Regions from separate parts of the Peribacillus sp. N1 genome, predicted to be linked through region 1. Evidence: riboswitches for the same ligand, from Rfam matches in the RefSeq annotation. Region 1 holds a riboswitch; the other holds the start of a gene.

Region 1 (11,701 bases):
TTCGGTCCTACGCCGCCTTCAAGATTCACTGCATGACAACTTGAACATTTGTTTTCATAAATTTTTGCGGCATCACCGGCACCTGCCGTAGTCGTTTCATTATTTTCACTTGCAGGCTCTTTATCTGCAGCATCATCGTTTCCACCGCATGCAGCCAAGGCCAAAGAAGTACCCAAAACTAAGGCTAACCACTTCATTTTCATTGAATTTACCCCCTCTGATTTATACCAGCACAAGAACATTATACCAATTTCAATCCAGTTTAAAACCCTCCCCAAGTACCTCCGATGCATCCATTACAATTACAAACGCTTTAGGGTCAACGAGTTTCACCAATTGTTTCAATTTGGTGAATTCCGACTGGTCTATTACGCACATCAAAATTGGACGAGTAACATCCGTATAGCCGCCATACCCGGATATGCCTGTTACACCCCGGTCCAGCTCATGTATGATAGCATCCCTTACTTCCATTTCTTTATTCGTGATAATTAATGACATCTTCGAACGGTTCAATCCAATCTGGACGAGGTCGATCGTCTTGCTTGTCACATACAATCCAATCAATGCATAAAGCCCCTTTTCAATATCAAAAACGATGGCAGCGCTTAAAACGATGATTCCATCAATGACAGCCACACAGGTCCCCAATGACAGATGGGTATACTTATGGAAAATCTGTGCCGCCAAATCGGTCCCCCCTGTGGAACCCTTCCCGCGAAAGACGATCCCCAACCCAAGTCCGACCATCATCCCCCCGCAAATTGAACCAAGCAATGCATCATTCGTCCATGCATCCCAATCCTTTGTCAGAAATACCACTAAAGGCAGAAATAAGGTTCCAATCAAGCTTTTGGCTCCAAAATGTCTACCAAGGATAATAAGCCCTGCAATGAACAAAGGGATATTAAAACCCCAAAGGACGTAGGCTGGCTCCCAACCGAGTGTTGAATCGAGAATCGTGCTAATCCCGCTGACCCCGCCAGATGCGACCTGGTTAGGCAGTAAGAATACATTAAAACCAATGGCAATTATGGATGAACCGACAATCACCAATCCATACTCCGTTAACTTTTGAATTAAAGGGTGCTTCTGCTCCCGGTATCTTTTCTTCATTTTGCATAAGTCTCCTCGAACCATCATTATTATCTAGTATTGGCCGAACGAGGTAGAGCATCCCTTTTCAATCCTGTAAATGTCAGCCAGAAGATTCGTTAAAAAGAAAAAAACACAAAAAAGCCGGACCGGGGAAACCGGTCCGACTGGCTGATCTTATAATTTTGAACGCAGGTACGCATCAATGAACATATCGATATCCCCATCCATGACTGCTCCCAAGTTTCCGGTCTCCGCACTGGTACGGTGATCTTTAACCATGGAATACGGGTGGAAAACATAAGAACGAATTTGGCTTCCCCAGCCAATTTCCTTTTGCTCACCACGGATTTCATCCAAATCCGCTTGTTGCTGTTCAATTTCACGTTGATACAATTTGGCTTTCAGCATATTCATTGCTTGGGCCTTGTTTTTGATTTGAGATCTCTCGTTTTGGCACGTTACCACGGTGTTCGTAGGTATATGGGTGATCCGGACTGCCGAGTCCGTTGTATTGATATGCTGACCACCTGCACCACTTGCCCGGTACGTATCGACTTTCAAATCTTCCGTACGTATTTCTATATTGATCGTTTCATCGAATTCCGGCATGACTTCACATGAAACGAATGAAGTATGGCGTCGTCCTGAGGAATCGAAAGGAGAAATACGAACAAGACGGTGTACCCCTTTTTCCGCTTTCAAATAACCATAGGCGTTATGGCCTTTGAAAATTAAAGTGACACTCTTGATACCAGCTTCATCACCTGGAAGGTAATCAAGGGTTTCCACTTTAAAGCCTCTTTTTTCACCCCATCTTGTATACATGCGCAGCAGCATGGAACCCCAATCCTGGGACTCCGTTCCGCCTGCACCAGGATGCAGTTCAAGAATGGCATTTTTCGAGTCATATTCTTCACTTAGTAAAAGTTGAAGTTCAAAGTCGTTCATCTTTTGTGCAAGAACCGTGATCTCTTCTTCCAGCTCCGCTAAAAGTTCTTGATCGTTCTCCTCTTTCACTAATTCATATGTCAAATCCAGATTTTCATATGATTCATTCAGGTCGGATAATTGATTGACTTGTTCTTTTAAACCATTCGTTTCATTGATGACAGTTTGTGCCTTTTGCTGATCATTCCAAAAATCGGGATGTGTCATCTCATTTTCTAGCTGTGCGATTCGTGCCTCTTTTTCATCTAAGTCAAAGAGACCCCCTAAAGTCCGTTAATCGTTGCGCTGTCCGTTCAAGTTCATTTCTAATTTCTGCTAATTCCATTTCTCTTCACCTCATTAAGTATGTTAAAAAAAATCCCTGAAGAGGGATTCCCTTCATTACAAATAAAACCTCTACAAACTATATGCAAATGTATACCTTTATGCAAACAAAACATGAAAAGAGGCGGCAAGCCTTACACTTAACCGTCCCATAATCATTATACACCTAACTTTAACCTAAATTGCCATGGCAATTCTTATATTTTTTACCGCTGCCGCATGGGCATAACGCGTTTCGGCCAACGTCTTCCTTTTTACGGGCAGGGGCTTTTTTCACTTTTCCCCCGTCTTCTTCCTTCGGATTGACCGCTTGTCCTTTTATGACTTCCTTACGTTCCAAATTGTTTCGGATTTCGGCCTTCATGATGTATTTTGCGACTTCATCTTCCATTGAAGCAATCATCGCTTCAAACATTGCGAAACCTTCTGATTGATATTCACGAAGCGGATCAATCTGGCCATAAGCACGAAGGTGGATCCCTTGGCGCAATTGCTCCATCGCATCAATATGGTCCATCCACTTGCTATCGACGGCACGAAGAACGATTACTTTTTCGAATTCACGCATTTGTTCTTCAGATAGCTCTTCTTCTTTTTGGTCATAGCTTTCTTTCACTTTTGCTAAAATGAACTCAACCAATTCCGATTCATTTTTCCCTTCCAAATCAGCTAAAGTGATTGAACCTTCATTGAATAGGTTACCATTCAGGTAATCGACAAGGCCTTGTAAATTCCAGCCTTCCTCATCACCCATTGGTGCAAACGCGACAACATTTCGCTGGATGGATGCCGTGATCATCGTTTCGACGATTTCACGTAAGTTGTCACTTTCCATGACATCGAAACGCTGTTTATAGATAATTTCCCGTTGTTGACGGAGAACATCATCATACTGCAGTAATTGCTTACGTGAATCGAAGTTATTGCCTTCGACCCGTTTCTGTGCGGATTCAACGGCCCTTGTCACCATTTTGCTTTGAATTGGCTGGGAATCATCCATACCAAGGCGCGCCATCATGTTTTTCATGTTATCCGAACCGAAGCGGCGCATCAATTCATCTTCCATTGATAAATAGAATTGAGTGACCCCTGGATCTCCCTGACGGCCGGACCGACCACGCAGCTGGTTATCTATACGCCTGCTTTCATGACGTTCCGTACCGATTACAGCAAGGCCCCCAAGCTCCTTGACACCTTCTCCAAGCTTGATATCCGTACCGCGCCCTGCCATGTTCGTAGCGATCGTAACTGAGCCTTGATTACCTGCATTCGCAATGATTTCCGCTTCACGCTCATGGTTCTTGGCATTCAAAACATCGTGAGGGATTCCTTTTTTTGATAAATAGGCAGATATGACTTCAGATGTTTCGATGGCAACCGTACCGACAAGCACAGGCTGACCCTTTGTATAGCGTTCGGCGATGTCTTCCACAACAGCCTTGAATTTGCCATCAGTTGTCGCGTATATAAGATCTGCCCTGTCGTCCCTGATGATATTCCTGTTTGTCGGGATCGCAATTACATTCATATTATAAATATTGCGGAATTCTTCTTCTTCCGTTTTGGCTGTTCCGGTCATACCTGAAAGCTTTTCATACATCCTGAAATAGTTCTGGAATGTAATCGTCGCAAGAGTCATGCTTTCATTTTGAATCTCAAGTCCTTCTTTCGCTTCGATCGCTTGGTGGAGACCTTCACTGTAACGGCGGCCTTTCATCAAACGGCCAGTGAATTGGTCAACGATGACTATCTCGCCTTCCTGGACAACATAATCCACATCCAAATGCATGGAAACATGTGCCTTTAACGCCTGATTGATATGATGATTCAAAGTAACGTGATTAATATCGAATAAATTATCGATATTAAACGCTTTTTCAGCTCGATTCATCCCATCTTCCGTCAGCTGAACACCTTTTGTCTTTTCATCATATGTGTAGTCGGTTTCTTTTTTCAAGGTTTTTACAAACGCATTGGCCTGGATATACAGCTGAGCCGATTTTTGTGCGGAGCCGGAAATGATCAATGGCGTTCTTGCCTCATCGATCAAAATCGAATCGACCTCATCAATGACAGCGAAGTGCAGCGGGCGCTGTACCATTTGTTCTTTATATAACACCATATTGTCACGAAGATAATCAAAACCTAACTCATTATTCGTACTATACGTAATGTCAGCATTGTACGCCGCCTGTTTTTCTTCTTTAGAATGACTGTTCAAATTCAACCCGACGGTCAAACCAAGGAAATCATACAATACACCCATCTCGGTGGCATCACGGTGTGCCAAGTATTCATTGACAGTAACGACATGTACACCTTTACCGGTAAGCGCGTTTAAATAAACCGGCATGGTGGATGTTAAGGTTTTACCTTCCCCTGTTTTCATCTCGGAGATATTTCCATCATGAAGTGATGCCCCACCCATGATTTGAACACGGTAAGGATATAAACCCAGAGCACGCTTTGCCCCTTCACGTGCAACCGCAAAAGCCTCAACAAGCAAATCATCAACGGTTTCCCCATTTTGATAACGCTCTTTAAATTCACCCGTTTTGGCACGCAACTGTTCATCCGATAACCCCGCCGTCTCATCAGCCAGCGCTTCGACCTGATCGGCGATTTTTTCTAAACGTTTGATTTCTCGCTTATTCGGATCAAAAACTTTATTTAATATATTAAGCATTCAATAACGCTCCTCTATTATGGTAATGATCGTTCAATGACAAAATTCATATAAGTAAGAAGAAACACACTTCTATTATTACTAATGCACGCTTAATTTTACCACTTCTATCATAGAGGTACAACTTCATGTCACTTCCCTGGTATAGACCTGAATTCAATTCTTGCGAAAAACAATGGATAAATGAGGAGTAAAACTGTTAAAATAGAAGGAAGTATAAAAAATATGTTGCTAACTCCCCACTATTCCATATGCAAATGAGAATTATCCATAACCTTCCATCACTAGATGCTGTGTGTCCTCTCTAGCGATAGCATGTCAAGGTAATCCAACCTTACAGTCGTCTTGTTTTGAATGATAAGATTGGCTACTGACACTTATTAGCGGAAGATAAATAGAACATGTTTCGAGGTGGTATTGATGATTGGTGAACGTGTAAAAAAACTGCGAGAAGAAAAGAAAATGTCGATGACTGAACTTGCCGATAAAGCGGGTGTGGCAAAGTCTTATTTAAGTTCGCTCGAGCGGAACTTACAAACGAATCCTTCTATTCAATTTCTTGAAAAAATCTCCGCCGTACTAAACATTCCTGTTGATGCCCTGCTTTATGATGCACCAAATAAGGAAACCTTGGACACTGACTGGATGAAAATCGTTGAGGAAGCCATGAATTCGGGTGTCTCAAAACAACAATTCAGGGAATTCATCGAGTTTAATAAATGGAGAAAAGATAAAGAAGAGTAGAGTGGTAGTACACTAGTTTACCTACATAATCCTGAAGAATACAGTTTGAATAAGCTAGACTTGTAGAATCTCAAGGAAGAATAAACCCTATAAACAGCTAATGAATCGAATTACTGTTTATAGGGATGTTCTCGAACTTTTTCGTAAGCTATTTTCCATTGTTCTCCTCTAATGTTACCTCAAGGCTTTCCCGTTTCAAAAAAGCACTGATTTCCTCCTTTTTGAAACCCAAGCTCCTTGCTTCTGAAATCAATTTCACCCATTCTTGATCCACTTCCACATTAGCCACCTCTTCTACCTCCTAAAATACTCCTTGTATTTCAGGCAGACCAGCCATCATAGTCTCGAGGACCTTAGACCTGTGCCTTTGCGCCCTCATCTTTCAATAAGTTTGCCTTTGTCGTGGTATTTATTACCAAATACATTACTTATAATCATATTATAACGGATACCCACTCCATATATTGCTATTTTATGTCGGTAATCTACCTAAATGCAAAAACTTTTATCCGACAAATTATTACAAAATTAAGAAAATTCATAGTGCAGGTAATTTATCATAGACTAATTCATTTTCGTTTTTTTGTATAATAGTGAATATTGCTCTTCTTAATATTTCGTTGCTTTGTATTGATTCTCTCCATTGTAAGTGCATCCAAGGCTTTTTGCGCAGTTAAATCCTCACCGCAGGTCGGGCAAAGCCACTTTCCATATTCCGCACTGCTAAAAGAAGCCCTATGGCAAGTATGGCAATTCTTTCGATACAAGTAATCCAACCCCTCTGCACCTTGATCAAATTGTTTTATATAAAAAATCAGCCGTTCTTTTTAAAGAACTTACAATTTGAGTATAGTGCAAAAGAAGGGGGTTATTAAATAGGTAAAACTGACTATTTATCTTAATAAAGAACAATAATTGTTCTTCAAAAGGATTTTTCGTTGATTTGTATTTTATAGAGAACAAAAGAAGCAATCATTCTTTTCCTTTTCAAACGAATTCTATCAACAGGCATTAAAAAAGCACAACCCAAAGGCTGGGCTGTGCTTTTGATCTTAGAATAATAATTAACTAGGTTCAATCAATCCATAGCGTCCATCTTTTCGGCGGTACACTACGTTCGTTGTATTAGTATCCGCATTCGTGTAAACGAAGAAACTGTGACCAAGCATATTCATTTGTAGAATCGCTTCTTCACTGTCCATCGGCTTTAAATCAAAGCGCTTATTGCGGACCACTTCAATATCATTATCGTCTTCGAATTCATCCACCACTTCGTCAACTTCCATATTGAAGGCGAATGCATCTGGTGCAGCTGATAGATTGTTCCGGAACTTACGATTGACCTTCGTTTTATGTTTACGAATTTGGCGTTCAAGCTTATCATTGATCAAGTCAATGGCAGCATACATATCCGCATTTTCCTCTTCAGCACGAAGAACCAAATTCTGCATGGGAATCGTCACTTCGACCTTTGATGTATTATTGTTCACTTTTAAATTCACTAACACATTTGCATCTGGTGTATTGTTAAAATATCGTTCTAACTTGCCAATTTTCTTTTCGACGTATTCTCGAATTGCTGGAGTTACCTCAATGTTTTCACCGCGTACGTTGTAATTCATAAAGTGAGTCCTCCTTAAATTAAGACTATACAGTTAGATTCTACAATACCCCTCCGGTTCCTTTTAGAAACACATCATGAAATATGTCGAAATAATGAAACAATTGTCGGAAGGTTTGGAAAGGGGTTGATGTCTGCCCTAGCTTCATTATATCAAATGCTATGCTATAAAGAAAAAATTAAGCCTATTTTATTTACAGAAAATTTAAAAATAATTAACATAAAAACCTTTTGGAATCCAAACGGTCGTATAATCAATTTCTTTTATCATAGAACACACCATCCACTGATAGACTTTCATACGGGTTCGTGTATTTATTAGATGATCGTTTCTTCTTGTTTATTTCCTGGATATCCCGCTTTATCTCCTGCTTTTGGAGCTTCAGCAAGTGATCGACCTTTTGGTTGAGCAACAGTGCTGCACGTCCCAGCTGCTGCTCTTCTGCAGTAAAAGGCGGTTTGATTCGAGAAAGAAGTCCATCTCGCTGATCGATCAGCTTTGTGATCCTTTCTATTTTATCATCACGCTCTGTAATCGTGTGATTTTCCAGAACGGCAAGTAATTCAACAGTCAAATCATGAAAGGTCCTAATCACCATTACACTTGACCGCTTTGGGTAAATTGTTTTTTCCGATTGATTTGAATTACTTCCTTCCAAGTATTCCGGAACTCAGTAACAAGGCCCTCCACTTCTTCCAAGGTAGAAACATCATTTTTCATATTCGCTTCTATCAGACGCCGGTTCATGAAATCATATAGACTCATCATAGCTTTGGATACATCCGCATCCATATTCAGCGTCACCATCAATTCGCGGATGATATTTTGCGCCTTGATGATGTTCGTATTCTTCGCTTCGATATTTCCTGCTTCAATGGCCTTCTTCCCAAGCATGATGAACTTCAAACAGCCATTATAAAGCATTAATGTAAGCTCTCCCGGGGATGCTGTGTTGACTGAATTTTGCTGATACGATTGATAAGGATTATTTATTGCCATATTTAACTTCCTTTCCGACTTACCTTAACTAAAATAAGAAGCTAACGATGCACTTTGGCTGTTTGCCTTTTGAATCGCTTTTTCCATCGCCGTGAACTGGTTGTAATAGCGCGATTCCAATTTCGTTAGCTTTGCCTCAAATGTTGAAATCTTCTTATTCAGCCCATCAACCAATTTTCCGATTGTAAAATTGTTATTAACAAATCCGGCCTTTCCGGCTTTTTCAGTAATCGCCTTCATTGATGATTCTATATCATCCCTTAACCGGCGCGCGAGGCCTTTGTCGCTCTTTTCTGGCCCATTGGCCATGAACATATCATAAATCGCATTCGGATCCTCACTAATGGCTGCCCGGAGCTTGTCCTCATCAATCGTTAATTTACCGCCCTCCAAATAATTTTTGGTGGTGGTGATCCCCAAACTGCTGAGATTGTTTTTTCCTGTGATCCCATCCACCGAGGTGTATAGGGATGACCTCATTGTGATCAGGAGGCTTTTTAACGTCGAATCGCTTTTTAACGTTCCGCTCTTCGCTTTTTCTTCCCACAGCTTCACTTCATCCTCGGTCATTGCCTTCTTTTGCTCAGAGGTAAGCGGGGTAAAGGAGCGATATTTAGCTTCACCCGTTTTATCTTGAACCTTTTTAATGACATCATTGTATTTATTCACAAACTGAGTGATCGTGTCCAGGATGGCATCCACATCAGCTGTTGATGAGAATGTGACTGTATCCGTCGTTTTTTGCTTTACCGTTATTTCCGCTCCATTAATCTGAAACGTATTCGAAGGCCGGGAAATGTCCAGTCCATTATAAGTAATCGATGCATTTTCCCCTATTGTGCCGCCAGTTCCTTCATTGTTACTGCTCATTTTTAGCACATTGAAGAAATCTCCGGTACTCCCTAACTCAATTTCAGGCCGATCTTTTATATCACCTGTATTTTTAGCAGTGATGGAAAACTTCTGGGACGTTTCATCGAAAAATAGAGTCACTCCCGAGTTTGCATTAATTTTATTTATTACACTTTCTAACGTATCGTCCGCATTAAGGGTAAGAGTGTACGGTTTTTCCACTGTTGCGCCATCTTTTACTTCCGTATCAAAACCGCCATCCTTATTGATGGACAGTATCGTAATATCTTGAGGAGTCGTGATTCCCAATTCCGATAGTTTCTTTTTGGGGTCGGTAACAGCTGTTTTTTCTGTACTTGTCATGGTTGCTGCCTTGGCAAGTCCATTCACTTTTATATTCCCGGAAAAATCACTGGTCGAATTCACATTTCTCACTGATACAGCATCTGGATTCGATACCGTCACCTTCTTTTTAATGAAGGAAGACTGCTTCCCAATTCCATCACGAATGAGCGTATCCAATTCTGATAAAGCTGTATTTATCGAACGGTAATCATCGCGCTGCCACTCGGAATACTGCTTTTTCTGTGTCAGTTTATCCAATGGCACCCGTTCTGCCTGCATCATGCTCTTAACTAATTCATCAATGTCCATCCCGCTTGCTAAACCACTGATTCGTACCAAAATTGATCACCCGCTTATATTTTTTCATCCACCATTATGCCGACAAACTCCGTCATTGCCGCATAGAAGTCCAATAACTTCTTCGGGGGAATTTCCCTGATCGTCTCATCCGTTACATCATCCACTACCTTGACATAGTACTCATTCAGCTTCTCATGATATTCAAAACGAACCGCCGTATGTTTCGGATTCAGGAAGGTGTTCAAACTATCCACCATTTCCTGCACATTTTCTTTTGATGGCATATCAGTAGATTCCACACTTTGCTCCGAATAGGCTAGCGTATTCATTTCCCGCTGATAAAATGAACTGATTCCTTCCGAGATTGCTGTTCTAAGTTGTGAGGAAAGGATATTTGTGGACAAACTCTCCAGCATCTAAATAGCCCCCAATATGATATCTTTACTTTTTATATCGGTTCCGAAATGGAACTTTACAGTGTACATACAAAGGATTTATTATTAAATAGAGAACAAACATTCGCTATCGGAGGGGATAACATTATAAAATGGGATTAAGAAGATGAGCTTACACTCTTATATAAGGAGGTTTTCATAATTAATCTTACTGAAATCCAGAAAAATATATTATATGCCAGCATTATAAGTGACGATGAAATCACGAAAATTTATAAAAATAGCAGGAGAAAGAACAACAGCTACCGGGAGCACTACGGCACATCTCAGGGAGATTATCGAAAATGGAAAATTTCCTTTTTTGATGGATTATTATATATCACTCCGGCAAGCCAATGTGTCCGTTCCGCTTCTTTAGAATTATTCACCAATTTATTCCCACACTTTTACAGTGATGATGGAACTAAACATCTCCCCTTCACATTATTGAAACATTGCATTTTACCACATTTCCTAACTATTCTATACATGGATGATGGCTCTTTAAGCATCTCATACAGGGTAAATCATAATAAAAAAATTATTTACCTCACACCGCATATTTACCTTTACCTTCAATGTTATCCTAAAGACGAATTAGAGAAACTAAAAGAACATATATTTACCACATATCATTTATCCTTAAAGCTGAGCTCTCGTAAAGATGGATATGGATATATTCTAAAAACTACTTCTGTTAAAGAAACTTTTCGTTTCCTCGAACTAATCGAACCTGTAGCAAAAACTTGTTCTTCCATGTTATATAAAACCTCTTGGGAATTCCGAAATCAAAAAGAAATACTCAGGTGGAAATCTAAGTATCCTGATTACACGATTCTTACCAGCAGTTCAGATCGCTCTAAACCCTATTCTCCAGATGAAATTAAATTACTAAGACAACTTAAAGAAAATGGTTATACAACAAATGAAATTGCAAAGATGCTAAAAAGAAGTTATTGGTCCGTTACTTATAAATGGCAAGAAATAAAAAAACTAAACTAACGCCAAAACGTGATAGTATTTTGGAGCTAAATAATGTTAATCTAACCGATCCTTTATATTTTTCGATAAAAAAAGAGACTCTAGTAAAACTAGAGTCTCTTTCAGGTAATCTAAAATTAACGAAGAAGTTGTAAAACTCCTTGTGGTTGTTGGTTCGCTTGCTTTGCGACTATGTCTTTCGATCATAGAACAGACTATATCTTCACCCTTATCTTATAAGGGGCTGGGCACTTCGAATGGCTTTTGCCACCCTACGGATTTCATTGCCATAGCTTTCACCTTAGACTGTATATCCTAGTCGTTGAACCTTCTCCAGAGTTTCCTCAAAGGAGCTTGGCTGCTGATTA
Region 2 (6,419 bases), on a different contig from region 1:
TCCATTCTATTCAACTTTTAATAAAGGGCCTTACTTTTTAATAAAAAAACTCGGGAATTTTTTCCGGAGTTACATCAACATATTTCTATATAGAATGAAATGGCTACACAGGAGCTTTCTTTTGCCTGGATTTTGTCACGGTTCATGCAGCTTGCCAAACTATAACTTCGTTTACATCACAGAATAACTGGTGATTTTTTTCTGATTCTGTATATAGCTCCACATACTGCTCAGCTGAAACATTTTGCGGAGCTGCCTCGATCAGCGGCGGATACCGTCCTTCCCCTACCGGGAATTGAAAAGGTAGCTGGAACTCACCGTTTTCAAAACAGCCTACCCTTCATAAATTCCACGACTATTTACCTAGATGAAATCCAGACTTTTATATAGCCGTGCTGCTACAACGTCATAGCTTTAAACCCCTGCTATATCAGCATTCAATTCAAAAAAATTCAAACCAATTATAAAAACCTATTAAACTTTCATGTCATAACAATAACCTTTTATTGGCTTCCAAATATGTCAAAGGTATTATAAAGTAGCAAAATATACTATTCTTTTATTATGAAATTAAATATAATAGATGAAGTGGTTACAAAAAGAGGAAGGAAGTAAAATATGAGACATGAAAAAAAGAAGAAAAAGAAACGGACATGGCTGAAGGTAGTCGGGGTAATTGTCCTGCTATTCATATTAGCTGGGGGAGCCTTTGCCTATTCCATATGGAATTCACTGACAAAAACCGTTGACACGATGCATACACCAATAGACCGTACCACCGATAAACGAACTAAGGACCTTGCACTATCAGACCAGGAGCCATTCTCGATGCTCATGCTCGGTGTCGATGAGCGTGATGGCGACAAAGGCCGCTCAGATACAATGATCGTCTTGACGGTCAATCCGCAAAAGAAATCGGTCAAAATGCTAAGCATTCCGCGTGATACACGGACCGAAATCGTCGGTCATGGAACACAGGATAAAATCAACCATGCATTTGCCTTCGGCGGCGCGAAAATGTCCATGGATACCGTTGAAAACTTCCTTGATATCCCAATCGACTATTATATGAAGATCAATATGGAAGGCTTTAAGGATATCGTTGACGCAGTCGGCGGTGTGACTGTGCAAAACGATCTGGATTTCACTTATGAAGGCGTCCATTTTGCAAAGGGAAGTATTAATCTAAATGGAGAAGATGCGCTTAAATATTCACAAATGAGGTATGATGATCCGAATGGTGATTATGGCCGTCAATCCAGACAACGTTCTATCATCGAGGCTGTCATCAAGGAAGGCGCTAGCCTTTCATCATTGACGAAATACGATGAAGTCTTCGCTGCACTTGGTAATAATATCCAGACGAATTTGACGTTTGATGACATGATGGACATCCAAAAGAACTACAGAGATGCAAGCAAAAGCATAACGCAAGCAACCATTCCAGGAAATGGAACGAAAATCGACGGAGTCTACTATAATATCGTGTCGGATGAAGAAAAAGAAAAGGTTCAATCCGAATTAAAAGAACAATTATCCATAAAATAAGAAAAAGTGAAAGAGCTGTCCGGACCCGCATCCTGACAGCTTTTTCATTTTCCCCGTCCAATATTCTGACAAAAAACGAACACCAATTGTAGAGATTTGTTGGAATTTTTGTTGTTTATTAGGCACTAAAAGACGGTATAATCTAATATGAGCTGACAATTCCATCTTCCCCTTGCCCCTATAATCACTTGACACTATCATTCACTGGACCCGGAATTCCATCAACCGTCATTCATCAACCATAATAAATAATCCTAAACCAAAGGAGTGGATTTGTATGAAAATCAAAGCAGGCAGCTGGGCTATGCTAAGCAAACAGGACAAAATGTTTATTCTGAAAGCCATCAGTGATCGATCAAGAATGAAATATGTTTCATGAGAAGTAGCTCTTTTCGGCAATACATGAGAGCATTGCCTCTCCCTTTTCAATAAAACGAACTCGAGCCTGAAAAAGGAGAGGAACCTATTTAAACCGAATAATCCCATAACAAACAGCTTTCGCCTTTTTCTGTGAAAACATAGCTATCTTGTTCAAGATAAACACCCTAATGCGAGAATTGAAGACCTGTGTAACTGGAATTTCATAGGCCGTTTTATGCTGCCCTCCAACCTTATCCAGAATCCAGTTCTTCACATTCTTAAGTATCGGCCTGCAAATCATATTGAAAGGACTTCACATTCATATGCTGTAAAAATACATGTGACCGATTTTGCACATAATCTGCACGATTCGGAAATCGAAGCTTTATTTTAGAGCTTAACAAATCCCAGGACTTCCCGAACTCCGCCTCACTTTCATCACTCGCTTTTTGAACCGCTTGAAAAAAAAGAATGATACTAACTCCTGCAGCTAACACCCCGAGAATAGCCGTCAATTCTCCTCATACTCATCACCCTCACAGGTTATCATTCATTTATATATAAATGAAAACGATAAAAAAGAAGCATGTTTTAAACATGCTCCTTTAGTATATGTAACGGAAATGATTTCTTAAATTCATTGACGCTTTCTTCTTCGATACCAGAAAAGAGAAAAGAAGATTCCTAGCAAACCGCCAAACGTGTCCGTGATAACATCCACAAAGGGACACGGCCACCGGTTAGTTTTTGATGCAGATCATCTGCACTAAAAAGGCAACATATAAGAGCCCCTGAAAACGATAGAATAACATTCTATACAAAACTGCACCAAACAACACCCAACGTCAATAAGCCCGGGAAGAAGTATCTACGGATCATATTCTTTCAGGTTGTTCAATAATCCCGCTTAATTTCTCCTTAATCTCTTCCACAAGTTCATTTACAGTAACATCTTGTCCAGACTCACCCTTGGCAAAAGTGTCTTTTAAAATATCAAAAAAATCCATTTAAAATTTCCACTCCACAATCTCATAAGTTGTCCCAATTTTTTTCAAAAATAAGGAATATAGCTCTTTTATAATCACATATATAGTAGCGATTGGCAAGTAGGAACTAGTTTAAAAACCAAAAATTTACCCAATTTTAACATTTCTGAAATATCCCTTTGGAATGAACACTAGTATGTTTTAGGTAAATACGTGAGGATATAAGAAAACAAAAAAAGGACCGATTCCTCAGCCCTTCGAAACCCCATATTATGCTTGTCCCATAAAATATGTCATTAATGCAATTAAAACTAATGTAATGGTAATATAAGTCCCAATAAAAATTTTCTTGCTTCTTTGTTTCTTTTCATAAACTTCCTCGAACGTAATGAACCTGTTTTTTGTCATCAAATAATCTCCTTCTATTTTGATGGCAGCTATCTGACATCGCCTTTTGCGAAGTCCCTTTGCTTAATCTCTATATGTAGTATCGGCACATAACCAAAATATTTAAGTATTATTAACTGTTTTTTATAGGTAATATTTCTTAAATCTGTAGAATTTAACGACTAACGTATTATGTACTTTAACTAAATTCTATGATCATTCTGTTAAATCCTGCCTAGGTATCATTTTAATATCTAAATTTATTAAGCGCTTACTTTATAAAATTCATTATTATTTTTATCCAACCGCAAAATGATAACCATAACGGTACACAGAATAAAGTTCCCCATATTAATCCCCTTATAAAAGTACAAGGTACATCCATAATAAAATCCCTCTCATTTAGGTTGCATTTTTAATATTGTCCCCTTGTTCTTTATTTCAGATACTTTTTTACGAAAAAAAAACAAAAAAAGAAGACTGTATAACAGCCTTCCCTAACGTATTTTTTCATTTTCCTTTGATGAACTCCCGCACATCTTCAATAGATAATCCTAGATTTTTAGCCTCCAAAATTAGATGAAACCATTCTTCCCGTTCATTGTTAGCTTCCATGATAAATCCCACCCAACTTGTGGTAACACAGCCGTCTTAGCAATTAGCCTTAGACCTGTAATTTTGCGTCCCTACTTTTCAATAGGTTTGCCTTTCTCAAGAATATTTCACATTAGTTTTTATTACTCTTTCAAGTTTAATAAATATCTTGAAAAACTCTTTCGATTCCCTTGTCCAAGTGAACCATTATGCCCTAAAAAAATTTCCCCTTAATTAAAACTATATTAATGTTAATTATACTTAAAAACGTAATAATAGCTCTTAATACTATTCGTTTTTTTATGTCATTTTTCAACACAATTCATCAAAAAGTGACATTATAATGTAAAAATACTGGTAGAATGCGATTTCTTTAAAACAATTTTCTAAAAAGCAGAGATATAATCGCTATAACAATTTATTATTTACTATTCTAAAAAAGTATTTTTTCGAATTAAGTAGGCTAAGTCATTCATTATTAATTTATCTCCCCTAAGAAAAAAGCCAGCATTACAAACCATAAAATGGTTGTAACCTGACTGTCGTGAACTTCCAATTTATACTCTTGATTCCATTTGGATACCTAATAAATTGCTAAACATCCCTCTTTTTTCATTCGCTAATTGGTTATATTCACCGACCTGAATGATTTCTCCCTGATCCATGACCAGTACTTGGTCGGCATTGCGAATCGTCGATAATCGATGAGCTATTACGATGATGGTCATTTTTCCTTTTAATCGTTCAATAGCGGATTGAATCTTTGCTTCGTTCTCCGTATCCAATGCACTTGTGGCTTCATCCAATACCAGGATGGCCGGTTTGCGTAAAATTGCTCTGGCTAACACTAACCGTTGCCTTTCTCCTCCAGACAGTCGCACACCTCGATCTCCGATGAGTGTATCCAAACCTTGTGGAAGTTTACTGACAAAATCAGCAGCTGCAGCGAAATCCAAAGATTCCCATATGAATTCATCACTTGCATCAGGGTCAATGATCAGCAAATTTTCCCTTATTGTTGCATTAAAGAGATATGGATCTTGCGGGATATAACTTATGGACCTCCGCAGTGATAATAATCGGTCATTAGTAAGGGGACTATCATCTATTCTGACTTCGCCCCTATTAGGATGATTCAACCCCATTAATATATCTATTAATGTGCTTTTTCCGGCACCCGATCGGCCGACAATAGCCGTCATACGGTTAGAGGGGATGTGTAGGCTTATATTTTTAAGGGCATAAGTGCTCTCATTTTGATCATAACTAAAAAAAACATTACGGCAATCCAGCCCTCGTTTAATTTCAATAGGCATGATATTTTTATAATCAGATTCATATAATTCTCTTGCATCTCTACATTCGTTTTGTAAATCGGACAATGCTTTAAAAGACGGAAGCGTAGATCCTATTTGCTCTAAATTGGATTGAATGCTTGTAAACCTTGGCCATAACCTTGAAAAAATAACCATTATCAGCATTAATTGTGCTGGCTGGGCCATGAACATCTTTATCGAAAAAAAGACGAAGATCGCAATTAAGACTGAAGATACAATTTTGAAAATCATCTGGGAGGTAGTATTTAAAGTCGTTAACTTGATTCTATTTTTTTCTATTCTTTTACTTAAGGAAAGAAACCAATTCAAATGTGATTCCTCTAGTGAATTACTTTTGATATCTTTCATTCCGTTAAGGTGATCAGTCATGCCCGCTAAATATGTTTGTGTTAGCTGAAAGGTTTCCTTTCCAATAGACTGAGACTTTTTTACAAACTTCCGGGAAGAAAAAATAAGAATGATCCCAAAAGCTATTATAAAACTTGTCATTGGAACAGATAAATAAAAAGCTATACCGATTTGAATGAAAGTAAATATAAGAGAGGATATAAATTGTAAAAATAAATTTATCCCTGCACTTACATTGAAGGTTTCATTTGTCATGATGTTGATAATATCGGATTTCCTCTTTTTTAAGTAAAATCCCCAATTGACTTGCAGCAGACTGCCATACGCCTCATCCCTTAACTTTCTAACAAAACCTTGTTGGATTTTCACTCCCAAGATAGTTTGATTCCGCTTAAATACACTTTGTCCCACCATTAATATCACATAAGCGCCAAGTATTATTAAAAGACTTACCGTTTCCGGAATTCCTATGAATAATCCATTAACCCAGCTTAAGAAAGGAACTTCATCCGTTTTTATATCCATTATACCGGTCAATCCAATCAGAGGGATCAACAAGAAAATTCCTACGCCTTCTAAAAAACCTATTAAAATCATACAAATAAGATTGATATATAGTATTTTTCCTGAAAAATCATGTATTCGTTTCGTAAAAAGTAAAAGATGCTTCATAACCATATCCTCCATTCAGGCCATATTTGATCGTTTTCCTTCATGTTACTAGTGATAAAGCGCGAAAATGGAAGGAAAGGTATTAGGTTCTAAGATTATTATTCACATTGAAGATAGTATGGGTGGGGTGGTGACGCGTGGACTCCTGGATAAACCTTGGAGGGTTTATTTTGTTCAAATTGAATGT

Evidence for each region. Region 1 has a riboswitch for cyclic di-GMP ahead of ACYP5M_RS14350 (anti-repressor SinI family protein). Riboswitches for the same ligand answer to the same signal wherever they lie in the genome.
Region 2: linked by a shared signal. The riboswitch ahead of ACYP5M_RS09025 (anti-repressor SinI family protein) and the one ahead of ACYP5M_RS14350 (anti-repressor SinI family protein) in region 1 are both predicted to bind cyclic di-GMP.

The regions. Positions count from the first base shown of each region.
Region 1 is NZ_BAAHZO010000003.1:287,792-299,492, forward strand. It holds gene cccB (cytochrome c551) at 1-203, opposite strand, end outside; gene ACYP5M_RS14330 (YitT family protein) at 253-1,116, opposite strand; one part of gene prfB (peptide chain release factor 2) at 1,273-2,307, opposite strand; one part of gene prfB (peptide chain release factor 2) at 2,309-2,371, opposite strand; gene secA (preprotein translocase subunit SecA) at 2,543-5,056, opposite strand; gene ACYP5M_RS14345 (helix-turn-helix domain-containing protein) at 5,477-5,800, shown strand; gene ACYP5M_RS14350 (anti-repressor SinI family protein) at 5,949-6,089, opposite strand; cyclic di-GMP riboswitch class I at 6,121-6,206, opposite strand; gene ACYP5M_RS14355 (hypothetical protein) at 6,370-6,567, opposite strand; gene hpf (ribosome hibernation-promoting factor, HPF/YfiA family) at 6,865-7,422, opposite strand; gene ACYP5M_RS14365 (flagellar protein FliT) at 7,676-8,020, opposite strand; gene fliS (flagellar export chaperone FliS) at 8,020-8,421, opposite strand; gene ACYP5M_RS14375 (flagellar hook-associated protein 2) at 8,446-9,957, opposite strand; gene flaG (flagellar protein FlaG) at 9,972-10,334, opposite strand; gene ACYP5M_RS14385 (DNA endonuclease) at 10,542-11,354, shown strand.
Region 2 is NZ_BAAHZO010000002.1:105,747-112,165, forward strand. It holds gene tagU (polyisoprenyl-teichoic acid--peptidoglycan teichoic acid transferase TagU) at 619-1,548, shown strand; gene ACYP5M_RS09010 (hypothetical protein) at 2,187-2,423, opposite strand; gene ACYP5M_RS09015 (hypothetical protein) at 2,784-2,915, opposite strand; gene ACYP5M_RS09020 (hypothetical protein) at 3,165-3,302, opposite strand; gene ACYP5M_RS09025 (anti-repressor SinI family protein) at 3,792-3,896, opposite strand; cyclic di-GMP riboswitch class I at 3,915-3,998, opposite strand; gene ACYP5M_RS09030 (ABC transporter ATP-binding protein) at 4,433-6,232, opposite strand.